One region of the Blautia sp. MSJ-36 genome, then DNA from elsewhere that is predicted to be linked to it. Evidence: predicted binding sites of a transcription regulator. Region 1 holds the regulator's gene; each other region holds the start of a gene.
What was found. The regulator Rex, encoded in region 1, represses fermentation and respiration genes when NADH is low (regulators of the CRP and FNR family bind a similar motif). The targets are predictions, from matches to a motif close to ATTGTTAANTANTTAACAAT.
Positions count from the first base shown of each region.

Region 1 (4,959 bases):
TGGTTCTTACACAAAGTCTGCTCATCTCACCGATATGCGGCGTCAGAATAACATTTTCACCCAGGAATTCCTTCCACTGAGGATGCATTGCCAGAAGATTCAGTCCGTCTGCATCCAGAATCAGTGGCTTTTTCTCCCGGGCGGCTGCCGTAAGAAACCACTGTTCTCTCTCACGGCTGGCCCCCGATGTTCCCAGTCCCGGTCCAATCACAAGGATATCACACCAGGAAAGAAGCTGTTCGTTGGATTCCTCATCAAACCGGGTGCATACCATAGCCTCCGGAAGAAGAATCTGCAATGGAATCCTGTTTTCTTCTACTGTCTGAATTTTTACCATTCCCGCCCCGGCATGAAGAGCAGCACTGGCGCTTAAATAAGCAGCCCCGCACATTCCCTCGCTTCCGGCAACAAATAGAATTTTTCCAAAAGTTCCCTTATTTCCGCCGGGATCACGCTCCGGAAACAGTTTCAGGTCTTCCTGCTCCAGACAACATGCAGATGCCTTTACAGCTTCCTGCTCATAGATTCCGATATCAGCGGTAACAATCTTTCCTGCATACAATCTGCCCGGATAAAAGCAAAGTCCTCTTTTCCGGTAACCAAACGTAACAGTCAGATCCGCGCTGAAGGCAATTCCCATTTCCAGGCCTGTATCTCCGTTTACTCCTGATGGGATGTCAACAGCGATCTTTTTTGCCCGGGCACTGTTCATCTCATGAATAACTTCCGCATAATGTCCCTCGATCGGACGCACCAGGCCTACGCCAAACACGGCATCTACTATAGTAGTATATTCACTCCAGTCCGGGTTATTCACTTCCGGGACCTGATATCCTGTGGCAATTTTATACTGAAGCACCGTTTCTCTGGTCATTTTGTCTTTGTTTCCGACCATGCAGAATTCTGCCCGGATTCCCTTCAGATAAAGCAGTCTGGCAACGGCAATACCATCGCCTCCGTTATTGCCGCTTCCGCATACAACCAGTATTCTTTCATTTTTTTCGAGATATTTCTCTATTTCTTCTACTACTTTCAGTGCTGCCCGCTCCATCAGAACTTCTGATGCCACTCCGATATGATGAATGGTGGCACCATCCAGCTTCTTCATCTCCTCGCAGGTAACAATTTTTTTCATGCTGTGCCCTGCCTCCCCTCTTAATAGAGAAAGCTGCCGTTTCCGGCAGCTTAACACTTTCTACTTTTCCACATGCTCCTGCCTGTATTTACTCAGATTATAAGACAGTGTCATAAGACTTTCGGAAAGATGCACGTTCTCCACAATTACATCATCCGGTGTCTCCAGATCAAGATGTGCAAAATTCCAGATTGCTTTGATTCCGTTCTCCACCAGAATATCTGCCATTTCTTTGGCTTTGTTCTTCGGAAGAGTGAGAATTGCAATCTCTACATTATTTTCTCTCAGGAAAAACGGAAGTTCACTGAGCATCTGAATCTCAAGTCCGCGGACTGCAATACCCTCAAGCACAGGATTTACATCAAAAATTCCCACCAGCTTGAAGCCACGTTTCTCAAAGTCCACATAATTGGCAAGTGCCTGTCCCAGATTACCGGCACCTAAAATGATCATCGGATGAACGATGTCCAATCCGAGAATTTTACCAATTTCCGTATAAAGATAATGTACATTATAGCCATACCCCTGCTGCCCGAAACCGCCGAAATTATTGAGATCCTGACGGATCTGGGAAGCTGTGGTATGCATCTTCTTACTTAATTCATTGGAAGAAATACGCTCTACATTGTCTTCCATCAGCTCTCCTAAGTAGCGGTAATAGCGTGGCAGACGCTTAATCACCGCTTTCGAGATTTGTTTTGTCTCCACGATAGTTCTCCTCCTTACCTTACACTAGGTTAATTATACCGAATTGACATTTTCCTGTCAATTAAAGTTGTGAGTTCTGTACAAATTTCTTCATATTTTTTTAAAAAATTGATTTTTTCTTTGAAATCCTGGCGGTTTCCGTTATAATAGGTGGAGGATTTTCCCTGTTTTATGACCAGACAGAGACAATTCTTTATACAGGAGGACAGTTTTTATGATTTTATCATGTCAGAATATATGCAAAGCCTTTGGCGAAAAAGTAATTTTAAATGACGCATCCTTCCATATTGAAGACCGGGAAAAAGCGGCCCTTATCGGATGCAACGGTGCAGGAAAAACAACCCTTCTTCGGATCATCATGCAGGAAATTTCCGCTGATTCCGGCAATGTTGTTCTTGCACGTGACAAAAATATCGGCTATCTGGCCCAGTATCAGGACATTCACGGGCACCATACGATTTATGAAGAACTTCTTACCACCAAGCAGCACATCATTGATATGGAACGCCGCATCCGTAATCTGGAGCAGGAAATGAACCATGTACAGGGCGAGGACCTGAACCGTCTGATGGAGACTTACACCCGTCTTACCCATCAGTTTGAACTGGAAAACGGTTATGCCTACAAAAGTGAACTGACCGGTGTTTTAAAGGGTCTTGGTTTTACAGAAGAGGATTTTGACAAACAGATCGAGACGCTTTCCGGAGGGCAGAAAACCCGTGTTGCCCTTGGCAAGATGCTTCTCTCCAAACCGGATATCCTGCTTCTGGATGAGCCTACCAACCACCTGGATATGGAAAGTATCTCATGGCTGGAAACCTACCTTCTGAATTATCCGGGAGCTGTATTTATTGTCTCCCATGACCGTTATTTCCTTGATAAAGTTGTCACAAAGGTAGTGGAGATTGAGGCCGGACAGACCCGTGTCTACAGTGGAAACTACTCTGCTTATGCTCTTAAAAAAGCCCAGCTACGCGATGCCCAGTACAAGGCATACTTAAATCAGCAGAGAGACATCAAACATCAGGAAGCAGTCATTGCCAAACTGAAGTCCTTTAACAGAGAAAAATCTATCAAACGTGCCGAAAGCCGTGAGAAGATGCTGGATCGTGTACAGCGTATCGAAAAACCTCTGGAAATTCAGGATCGTATGCGGATTTCCCTGGAACCCCGTGTATTAAGTGGAAACGATGTCCTGCATGTGGAGGAACTCTCCAAGGCATTTCCGGGACAGACTCTGTTCTCCGATATTTCTTTTGATATCAAACGTGGCGAACGTGTGGCACTGATCGGAAACAACGGAACCGGCAAAACTACCATGCTGAAAATTATCAATGGTCTTCTCGAAGCAGATGCCGGAAAATTTTCTCTTGGTTCCAAGGTGCAGATCGGTTATTATGACCAGGAACATCATGTTCTTCATATGGATAAGACTATTTTCCAGGAGATTTCCGATACGTATCCGACTCTTACAGAGACCGAAATCCGAAATATGCTTGCAGCATTTCTTTTTACCGGAGACGATGTATTTAAAGAAATCTCCGCACTTTCCGGTGGAGAACGAGGCCGTGTTTCCCTTGCCAAGCTGATGCTCTCCGAAGCCAATTTCCTGATTCTGGATGAGCCTACCAACCATCTGGATATCGCTTCCAAGGAAATCCTTGAAGAAGCACTGGTAAGTTACACCGGTACTGTCCTTTATGTCTCCCATGACCGTTATTTCATCAATCAGACCGCAACCAGGATCATGGAACTTACCAATCAGGCTGTGGTCAATTACATTGGCGATTATGATTACTATCTGGAGAAAAAAGAAGAACTGACCAGCGCCTATGCTCCGGGAATTGATTCTCCCGAGGCCCCTCAGGAAGAAAAAACGGTTTCCGAAAACAAACTTTCCTGGCAGCAGATGAAAGAAGAACAGGCGAAGAAACGAAAACGGGAAGCAGAACTGAAAAAAGTGGAAGCCCGCATTGAGGAACTGGAAACAAGAGATAAGGAAATTGACGATACCATGGTTCTCCCGGATGTCTGCACCAACGTGGCAGAATGTACCAAATTAAGCCGTGAAAAAGCTGCCATTTCGGAAGAACTGGAAGAACTTTATGAAAAATGGGAAGAGCTGGCCTGACGGCCAGCTCTGTTATAATCATCCCGGAGGAGGAACCTGTGAAAAAGAAGCGCATTTATTTTTCTGCATTTGGTCTTACTTTTGCAGTTTTACTGATTTTATTTATCACCTGTGGCTATGCCCCTTTTGGCAACAAATCACTGGCTGTGGATGATGCCAGCATTCAGTATCTGGATTTTTATGCTTATTTCAAGGATGTTCTGGCGCAGAAAAACAGCATTTTTTATACATTTGGAAAAACACTGGGAGGTACCAATATCGCTGTTTTCAGCTATTATCTTTCCTCCCCGTTTATGCTTCTGAGTGTCTTTTTTCCAAAAGAAAATCTCCATTCATTTTTTGACATCCTGGTACTGCTGAAATTATCTCTGGCTTCCATGACCTTCAGTATTTTTCTTGTAAACCGCTTCCGGAAATATCTGACAGAAAACACGGAATCTGCAAGAACTTTTTTTGTTGTCCTTTTATCCTGCTGTTACGGTCTTTGCCAGTATACCATTGCCCAGAGCAGTAATATCATGTGGATTGACGGTGTCTATCTTCTTCCGCTGATTCTTCTGGGAACCTATCAGATCATACATGGATCATCCATCTGGAAGCTTTCTGTCTGGGTGGCATTGTCGATTCTTTTTAACTGGTACAGCGGTGGTATCAACTGTGTATTTTCCGCCCTGTGGTTTCTTTTTGAACTTGCCTTATATTTTCTGGGATCATCAAGAAAATACAGCCATATTCCACGAAAAGCCCTGGTCATGATATTCCGTTATGGCCTCTCTATGTTTCTGGGGCTTATGTGCAGCGCGGTTCTGTTTTTACCCACTGTACTTGCCATGGGAAATTCCAACCGTGGTTCTCTGGACCTTGCAGCATTGAAGGATTTTTCTTTCGTCGGACAGCTTCCCACCATTCTGGAAAGTTACCACCTGGGCGCGCACAGTACTCCAAACAGTACTTCTCTGTTCTGTGGTACTCTGGTAATCCTGGC
Region 1 covers NZ_JAHLPQ010000001.1:194,249-199,207, reverse strand. Annotated here, with positions in the region: gene KQI39_RS00905 (NAD(P)H-hydrate dehydratase) at 1-1,135, opposite strand, end outside; gene KQI39_RS00900 (redox-sensing transcriptional repressor Rex) at 1,196-1,843, opposite strand; gene KQI39_RS00895 (ABC-F family ATP-binding cassette domain-containing protein) at 2,058-3,974, shown strand; gene KQI39_RS00890 (YfhO family protein) at 4,013-4,959, shown strand, end outside.

Region 2 (4,959 bases), on a different contig from region 1:
AAAAGCTCAGGAAAAAGAACCGTATCAGAATCAGCCAGAAATAATGCCAGTGCAGCCGGACAGGGCTCTACCCAGACTCCTGTAGCAGATGTTCCGGCAAATGGATATAAAGACGGAACCTACGAAGGCTCCGGAACCGGATTCGGCGGAACCATCCGCGTCCGTGTAACCATCAGCGGTGGAAAGATTGCAGCCATTGATATCCTGGACGCTTCCGGCGAAACTGCTTCCTATTTTGCGTCCGCACAGGGCGTAATCAGCAGAATGATTGCGGGAAATACACCAAATGTGGATGCAGTCAGCGGCGCAACCTATTCTTCCAACGGAATTATCCAGGCAGTTCAGAATGCATTATCCCAGGCAGCGGCAGATGGAAGCAGCCAGCAGGTCACCCCTGCACCTGTGGCGACCTCCACACCAACGCCAACAAAAGCCCCTTCAAAGAAACCAAAGCCAACTGCAAATCCAGATCCTGACAGTCCGAAAAAATATCTGGATGGTACATACAAAGCATCCGCAAAAGGTTACAGCGGAGATGTAAAAGTGACTGTAACCATCAAGGATGGAATTATCACAGCGGTAAAACAGGAAAACTCAGATACTCCGATGTTTTTCGAAAAAGCATGGAGTGTGCTGGAAGAGCAGATTGTGGGAACGGATTATGTAGACGATATTGATACCGTCAGCGGAGCAACCTACTCTTCCAACGGAATTCTGAATGCTGTGAAAAAGGCTCTGAAGTCTGCACTTAATCCGGAATATGGTAAGAAAGTAACTCCAACTCCGACAAAGAAACCGACACCAAAGCCAACGGCAACACCAAAACCAACGGCAACGCCGAAGCCGACCGCAACGCCGGTTCCAACGGCAACACCGGAACCGACAATCGATCCGGAAGATCCAAATGTAACACCGACTCCAGATCCGGAGAATCCTGATGTAATACCGGAGCCTACCGAAGAGCCGGAACCGACCCCCGCAGGAATGTATATCGATGGAACTTATCAGGGATCAGCTTTTGGATATGGCGGAAAAACAAGACTGACCGTAACCATCTCAGGAGGTCAGATTGTTGAGATTACACAGACGAATAATGATACTCCGGAATTCTTTAATGAGGCATGGAATACCATTTATCCTCAGATCATGGCAAATCAGACTGCAGATGGTATTGATACCGTCAGTGGAGCAACACTTTCATCTGAGGGTATTCTGGGAGCAGCACAGAAAGCGCTTGCACAGGCAAAAAAATAACCGAATTAACTGCAAAGCAGTTATTCGGTTATGACTAAGTCAAAAACCCCGGGAACTTCACATAATCCAGGAAGTTCCCGGGGTTTTTATGTTCATGTATAAGGAGATATTCTACCTTTTTACCCTTATATCGACAAAAAAATAACAGATCAATACACAGAATAATAAAAAAAAAGACAGAATATATAAAAAGAAATTTGAATTACATCAATAATTAACGCAAAACATCCTGGAAAATACAGCCATAATTTTATTGCATACAACTATATTTTATGTTATGTTTGAATGTGTGTAATTAAAATTGTTATTTATGTGACAAACAACGCTGAAAGGAGAACAAACATGAGCAGTAAAATTACGATCATCGGAGCAGGAAGCGTAGGTGCAACCATCGCCTACACCTTATCACAGAAGAGCATTGCCTCAGAAATCGTCCTGATCGACATCAACAAACAGAAGGCAGAGGGCGAGGTCATGGACATTGACCAGGGAACCAGTTTCCGTGAACCGATCTCCATCGTGGCAGGAGATTATCCGGATGCAGCTGATTCTGATATTGTCATCATCACTTCCGGTATTGCCAGAAAGCCAGGACAGACACGTATCGAGCTGACACAGACTAATGTCAACATCATGAAAAGTATCACTCCGGAGATCGTAAAGGTGGCTCCTAAGGCGCTTTATATTATTGTAAGTAATCCATGTGACATTATGACGTATGCATTTGCAAAAATTTCCGGTCTTCCGGAGCGTCAGATCCTTGGTTCCGGAACTGCACTGGACACTGCCCGTCTCCGCTGCAGACTTTCCCAGCACTATGGCGTATCGGAGAAAAATATTCACGCCTATGTATTCGGAGAGCACGGAGATACCTCCTTTGTACCGTGGTCAAGAGCCTTTGTTGCAGGTGCGACCCTTGATGAATTTGACAAGATCGTTCATGAGGATCAGAAAGATCTGCCGCCACTTGACAGAGAGGAAGTTCTGGAGTATGTTCATACTTCAGGATCAACTGTTATTGCCAAGAAAGGTGCCACATTTTATGCGGTAGCCGTATCTGTCTGCAGACTTTGCTCGCTTCTTCTTGCAGCATCTGATACAATAGTCAGTGTATCAACCATGCTTCACGGAGAGTATGGCATTGAAGACGTATGTCTTAGCACTATGGCTTCCATCGGACCGAATGGTGTGAAACGAATTGTCCGTGTTCCTCTGACCGAGGAGGAGACAGAGAAGCTTCACGCAAGCGCTAATGCTCTGAAAGACGTGATCGCACAGATTGATCTTTGATAAATGTCAGAAGCTGTGTAAAGAGGGAAATGCAGCCTCAGGCAAATTTGAAACAACGGGAGAAAGATAAAAATGGATATTATTCAGGTAATTACCAGAGAATTGAACGTTGAGAAATGGCAGGTCGAGGCAGCAGTCAAACTGATCGACGAAGGCTGCACCATTCCTTTTATTTCCAGATACCGTAAAGAAGCAACCGGTACTCTCAATGACGAACAGCTTCGTAACCTTAACGAGAGACTTACCTATTTAAGAAATCTTGAGGACAAAAAAGCCCAGGTTCTCGGAAGCATTGAGGAGCAGGGCAAGCTGACTCCGGAACTGAAGAAACAGATCGAGGCAGCTCAGACACTTGTTGTGGTAGAAGACCTTTACCGCCCATACCGCCCGAAACGCCGTACACGTGCCATCATCGCCAGGGAAAAAGGTCTGGGACCGCTGGCTGATATCATTCTTCTTCAGATGACGAAGAAACCTCTTGAAGAAGAGGCAAAAGCATTTCTTTCCGAAGAAAAAGAAGTCAAAACTGTGGAAGAAGCCATCAGCGGCGCCAGAGATATCCTTGCAGAGCATATTTCCGATGAGGCGGACTATCGTATCAACATCCGTAAGAGAACTATGGATAAAGGAACGATCTGCTCTACTGCGAGAGATGAGAAAGAGCAGTCCGTATACGAGATGTATTACGATTTCGAGGAGCCGGTGAAGAAGCTTGCAGGTCATCGTGTCCTTGCCCTGAACCGTGGCGAGAAAGAGAAATTCCTTACTGTGAAGATTCTTGCACCGGAGGAAGAGATTATCCGTTATTTGGAGAAACAGGTGATCGTCCGTGACAATCCTAATACCACACCGGTATTGAAGGAAGCCATTGAGGACAGTTACAAACGTCTCATCGGACCGGCCATTGAGCGTGAGATCCGAAGCGCTCTTACAGAGGCAGCAGAAGACGGTGCCATCCATGTCTTTGGCAAAAATCTGGAGCAGCTTCTCATGCAGCCTCCAATCGCAGGACAGGTCGTTCTTGGATGGGACCCGGCCTTCCGTACAGGATGTAAGCTGGCAGTGGTAGATCCGACCGGAAAAGTTCTGGATACCACCGTGATTTATCCAACAGCGCCAACCAACGAGACCAAGATCCGTGCAGCCAAGGAAACCCTGAAAAAACTCATCAGTAAATATCACGTAACCCTGATTTCCGTAGGAAACGGAACTGCATCCAGAGAGTCCGAGCAGATTATCGTGGAACTTCTCAAGGAGATCCCGGAAAAAGTTCAGTACGTGATCACCAACGAGGCAGGTGCTTCCGTATATTCTGCAAGCAAGCTTGCAACAGAAGAGTTCCCGAATTTCGATGTGGGACAGAGAAGTGCCGCATCCATCGCAAGACGAGTTCAGGATCCGCTGGCAGAGCTTGTAAAGATCGACCCGAAATCCATCGGTGTGGGCCAGTATCAGCATGATATGAACCAGAAGAAACTGGGGGAAGCGCTGAACGGTGTTGTGGAAGACTGTGTAAACAAGGTCGGTGTGGATTTGAATACGGCATCCGCATCCCTTCTGGAATACATTTCCGGAATCAGCAAGGCCATCGCAAAAAATATCGTCGCTTACCGTGAGGAAAACGGCCGTTTCCAGACAAGAAGAGAACTTCTCAAAGTTGCCAAGCTTGGTCCGAAAGCCTTTGAGCAGTGTGCAGGTTTCACACGGATCACAGGGGGCAAAAATCCTCTGGATGCAACCAGTGTTCATCCGGAGAGCTACGACGCAGCAAAAAAACTCCTGGAAAAACTCGGTTACACACCGGAAGATGTGGCAGAGCGTAAACTTACCGGCATTTCCAGACAGATCCGCGATTACGGAAAACTGGCGAAAGAGCTGGAAATCGGTGAGCCAACTCTTCGTGATATCGTAAAAGAGCTGGAAAAACCGGCCAGAGATCCACGAGATGAGATGCCAAAACCGATCCTCCGTACCGATGTCCTGGATATGAAAGATCTGAAAGAGGGCATGGTACTGAAAGGAACTGTCCGCAATGTTATTGACTTTGGTGCTTTTGTAGATATCGGAGTTCATCAGGACGGTCTGGTTCATATTTCCGAGATGAGCGAGAAATTCATCAAACATCCGCTGGAAGCAGTCAGCGTGGGAGATATCGTGGATGTTCGTGTCCTTGGTGTGGATATGAAGAAGAAGCGGATCAGCCTTTCCATGAAGGGAATTAATAAATAAAGAAAAATATAACAGAATGATAATACAGATACAGCAGCGGTTTATTATTTCTATCTCGCAGAACCGGAGAAATCGGTTTTACAGAAAAAAAACGCTGCTGTATTATTATATTACCAGATGCGGATTATAGAGTCCGGCTATATCAGAAATATGATCAGACAGGAGGGATTTTATTTGGACAGTACT
Region 2 covers NZ_JAHLPQ010000003.1:145,863-150,821, forward strand. Annotated here, with positions in the region: gene KQI39_RS03975 (FMN-binding protein) at 1-1,254, shown strand, start outside; gene KQI39_RS03980 (L-lactate dehydrogenase) at 1,597-2,544, shown strand; gene KQI39_RS03985 (Tex family protein) at 2,617-4,773, shown strand; gene KQI39_RS03990 (mechanosensitive ion channel family protein) at 4,948-4,959, shown strand, end outside.
Region 2: a site for Rex is predicted at 1,555-1,574, ahead of KQI39_RS03980 (L-lactate dehydrogenase). Genes of this name have one in related genera too.

Region 3 (4,959 bases), 120 kb from region 1:
TGGCCTGGGCAAACGGCGTGTAGATGGCTGTCCGGTTGTTCAGGCCTCTGTTGAATTCGTTAGGGATTTTTTTGGACGGACATTTCTCCTGACAGACACCGCAGCCTGTACATTTGTCCATGTTGACACTGCGTGCTTTTTTGCGGATATCAACGGTGAAATCTCCTACGAAACCGGAAACCTTTTCCACCTCACTGTATGTATAGATATTGATCTTTTCGTGGGCTGCAGCCTCCACCATTTTCGGGGTAAGGATACATGCGGAACAGTCCAAAGTAGGGAAGGTTTTGTCAAGCTGTGACATTCTTCCGCCGATACTTGGCGTTTTTTCCACGATATCAACTTCATAGCCTGCATCAGCAATATCAAGGGCTGTCTGGATTCCGGCGATACCGCCTCCGATGATCAGTGCTCTCTTTGTAACGCGGCTTTCTCCCGGCTGAAGGGGAGTATTTAAATTTACTTTTGCTACTGCTGCCCTTGCAAGGATCACTGCTTTTTCTGTAGCTTCCTGCATATCCTTGTGGATCCAGGAACAGTGCTCACGGATGTTTGCGATCTCCACCATGTATGGATTCAGGCCTGCTTTTTCCGCTGCTTTGCGGAAAGTTGCCTCATGCATACGCGGGGAACAGGAACAGACAACCACACCTGTGAGATTTTTTTCACGGATGGCTTCCTGAATCCTGGACTGACCTGCCTCGGAACACATATACTGGTAATCCTCGGCGTGAACAACACCCGGCTCTTTCGCTATGACTTCCACAACTTTTTTTACGTCTACCGTAGCGGCAATATTACTTCCGCAATGACAGACAAATACACCGATTCTCTGCACGTTCTCACCTCCTGTATCTTCTGAATGCACTTACCAGCAGCTGCTGAGGAAGATCCGGATCAAGAAGTTCCGGGATCTCATCTGGTGAAAGATAGTTGCCACCTTTTTCCCGGACAACAAGCTGTCTTGCCCCGTCAATGATCTTTCCGGGTTTTACGTCTCTCGGACAGCGCTCCACACAGGCAAAACAGGAAAGGCATTTCCAAAGGGATGCTGAATTTACAAGTGCTTCGATATTTTCATTGATCACATAGGATACAAACTGATGAGGTTTGATATCCATCTCGTCAAAAGAAGGGCAGGTTGCGGAACATTTGCCGCATTTCATGCATTTTAAAGGATTGGTTCCACTGATCTCCTTTATTTTTTCCGCAGCAGAATGGTTATCTCTCATTTTGCCACCTCCTCTTTGACGCCAAGGGCTTCTGCCAGAAGCTCTGTAAAATAGTAAACCGGCAGTCTGTTTCCGGCATTTTTATTCAGATTATATTTGCACAGTGGACAGGCAGTGATCAGCATATCTGCGCCAAATCCGGCTGCACTTTCTTCGATCTTTTCACACATATTCTGTGACATTTCTTTTTCTTTCAGGGATATATATCCTCCACAGCATTCATTTCTGTAAGGATAGATCACAGGCTCAGCGCCAAGGGCACGGATAAAATCCTCCATGATCCTTGGATTTTCCGGATCATCAAATACCATGATCTTTCCAGGTCTCAGAAGCAGACATCCGTAATAGGCTCCGATCTTCTTTCCGGTAAAAGGATTTACTACTTTTTCTTTCAGTTTATCAAAACCGACTCTGTCCCGGAGAACCTCCAGATAATGGAGAACGGTTGTCTCTCCTTCATAGGGAGCTTCCAACTGCATATAATTGTTGGCTCTGGTCCGGATATCTTCCACATTTTTCATATCATCATTGACACGCTTGATCACATGATGACAGGCTGAACAGATCGTCACCAGATCCTGGCCTTTTTCTTTTGCCTGGTTTAACGCACGGACGGAAGAAAGCTTTGTTGCGATCTCGTCTGTGCCAAGCGGATAAACACCACCACAACACTGCCAGTCCTCGATCTCCTCAAGCTCAAACCCAAGGGCTGCGGCACTGGCTCTGGCATACTCATCCAGATCTTTGGCCTTTGTTCTCAGGGTGCAACCCGGATAATAACTGTACTTCATACTTTTCATTATCCTTTCTTAGTCTAAAATCTGACGGTTTAAATGCATCTTTTTTATCTAAATATTGTTTATTTTTTAACAATATATACATAAAAAAAGGAAACCTGACTAACACTTACTTGAGAATTTTTCTTAAAAGTGCTCAAATAAAAGAGGTAAAACACTCTTCCTCCGCAATTAAGAAGTGTATTAGCTCGATTTCTTGAACCATCATAACACGATATTCTTATTTCTACAAGTCATTTCCAGTAATTTCTTGTGTTTTTTTTAACACACTTTTGAAAATTCTTCTCATTAATGACACGGTGTTGTGATTTCCTGTGACATAAAAAAGCTCCGGATTTCTCCGAAGCTTTTTTCAATCAGTAAATAATGATCGGGTATCCCGCATCAATCGTCTCATAGATCAGTGCCGCCTGATCCTTTGGCAGGTTGATACATCCGTGGCTTCCGTTGGTCTTATACCGGTTTCCTCCAAAAGAAGACTGCCAGGAAGCATCATGAAGGCCCTGTCCGTAGACAAAAGGCATCCAGTAATTGACTTTTACATTGTATCCATACTCTGCACTTGACAGATTATACGGGCTTGCTTTGTAGGCAATGGGCCATGCACCACGGTATGTTTCCCGGCCCTTCACCGGTTTTCCGCTGACAATATCCGTTTCTGTCACAAGGTTTCCATCTTTATAAAGCCACAGATGCTGGGCATCCAGGCTGACTTCTATGTAGCTGCCTGCAAGATCGTCAGTTCCGTTTCTCTGATAACCGGTTTTGCTGTAAACGGGATCACGGGTAACTGCAGTACCACTTTTCAGATCTTCCACAAGCTGTGCGTACTCTCCGTCCTGGTCGATCCGGTATCCGTACTCATTCCCCTCAATGGTCACATCCGTTCCCGTTGAGGTATGAAAAGTACGGGGAACATAAATGGTATTGTATTTGTTGGCAAGATCGCTGATATAGGTTTTGATGGCATCCTCATCCAGAGTCAGGGTCTCACCTTCTGCTTTCAGCCAGGAACTGATGGTGTCTGCATCCAGCACAACCGTTTCACTTCCAAATGTGTAAGTCACTGTGGAACTCCTATATTTCTTCAGCTGGTCATTCAAACCTGCCACTTTATTTTCCATATCTTCCGTTGCTGTCACTGCCGGACTGATATATACATGCTTGTTCAACGGTACTGTAATGGCATCCCCCAGAAGAGCTGTATCAAATGCCGCATTCAGATTTGTGTCCACGGTGGTCTCCAGTTTATCCGGATCAATCTCCGTGCCCTGTACCTGTTTCACAAGGATGAATTCTTTTTTCTCCTCATTGTACTGAATGGATGCATCGGTGGAAGATTTTCTTTCTTCCGTTCCGAAATTGGAAAGATCCAGAGCCTGTTTTTCCTGCTCCTCATCTTCCTCGATCTGGCATTCCAGATTTACGTTTTCTTCCTTTGGAAAAATCTTCCGGTTCTCTTCTCTCTGTTTCTGAAGGTCTGTAAGCTTATTCAGAAGATCTTCCTCATTGAGGCTGTACCCCAGATCTTTGAGCGTCATGCTGTAAACCTCCTTGTCATTTTCCTGAAAAGATACCGGCCGGTTTTCAAATTCCGCAGCAATTTTTTCTTCTGCCTGCTTTGCGTCCAGCCTGGAAACCTCCACTCCCCACACGGAAATTTTCCGGCCCAGTGTGTTGTGATCTGCCATGTATGTGTAGCCAAATAACCCGGCCACAGCCAGGATTGCTGCGGCAATACAGATCCCAAGTATGATCTTCAGTGTCTTTTTACTGATGGTTGATTTTTTCTCCATACCCTTATCCCTCGAGTCTTATGTATTATATGTTATGTTGTCACATTGGCTGTTATTATAATACAACGAATCCCCCTCTTCTGTAAAAATGATTTATCCAGGATCCGCCTGAACCGGTAAAAAAAGACAGACTGCCACTCCTCGCGAAAATCTGTCCTTTCATACGTTTCTTTTTTATGTTTCTGTCAGCAGTATTTCCGAACGGATCTTCTGCTGCTTATTCCGGCATTACGATCTTACCTGCGATCGCACAGGCTGCTGCAGTTTTCGGAGATGCCAGATAGATCTGAACCTTGGAAGTTCCCATACGTCCCAGGAAATTACGGTTGTTGGTTGCCACAACCTTCTCCCCGTCTGTCAGGATTCCGCCGGTTCTTCCACAGCAAAGTCCGCATCCCGGATGTGTGATGATGGCACCTGCCTCAGCAAGCGTATCCAGAATACCAAGTTCAATGGCCTGACGGTAGATCTTGCGGCTTGCAGGAGTTACGATCAGTTTTACAAAGTCTGCAACTTTTTTGCCCTTCAGGACTTCTGCTGCTGCCATCAGATCTTCCAGACGTCCGTTTGTACAGGAACCGATAAATACCTGATCGATGGTCTCACCCTGAAGCTCGCTGACATCACGGATCTTGTCCACCTGTGACGGACAAGCCATAACCGGTACAAAATCCTCTGCCTTATAAGTCATGGTCTTCATATAAACGGCATCCTCATCGCCTACAAGACTCTTCTGGAACTCATCAAGCTCTGTCTCACAGTAAGCGGCAGTCTTCTCATCCGGTGTGAAAAGTGCACATTTTGCACCTGCCTCGATCGCCATGTTTGCCATGGTCATACGACTTGCCACAGACATGTTCTCAATGGTGCTTCCGGAAAATTCCAGTGCACGATAAGTTGCACCATCTGCACGAAGGTCGCCAATCAGGCGGAGGATGATATCCTTGGACATCACATTCTCCGGAAGTTCTCCGTCGATCACAACTTTAATGGTTTCCGGAACTTTGATCCACATGGTTCCTGTTCCCAGGATGCTGGCCATCTCTGTATATCCGATACCGGAAGAAAATGCACCGACACATCCGTAAGTGGTAGTGTGGCTATCTGTACCAAATACGATATTGCCAGGTTTTA
Region 3 covers NZ_JAHLPQ010000001.1:79,048-84,006, reverse strand. Annotated here, with positions in the region: gene KQI39_RS00405 (4Fe-4S binding protein) at 1-838, opposite strand, end outside; gene KQI39_RS00400 (4Fe-4S dicluster domain-containing protein) at 843-1,232, opposite strand; gene KQI39_RS00395 (CoB--CoM heterodisulfide reductase iron-sulfur subunit B family protein) at 1,229-2,023, opposite strand; gene KQI39_RS00390 (L,D-transpeptidase family protein) at 2,386-3,825, opposite strand; gene KQI39_RS00385 (3-isopropylmalate dehydratase large subunit) at 4,043-4,959, opposite strand, start outside.
Region 3: a site for Rex is predicted at 2,087-2,106, ahead of KQI39_RS00395 (CoB--CoM heterodisulfide reductase iron-sulfur subunit B family protein). Genes of this name have one in related genera too.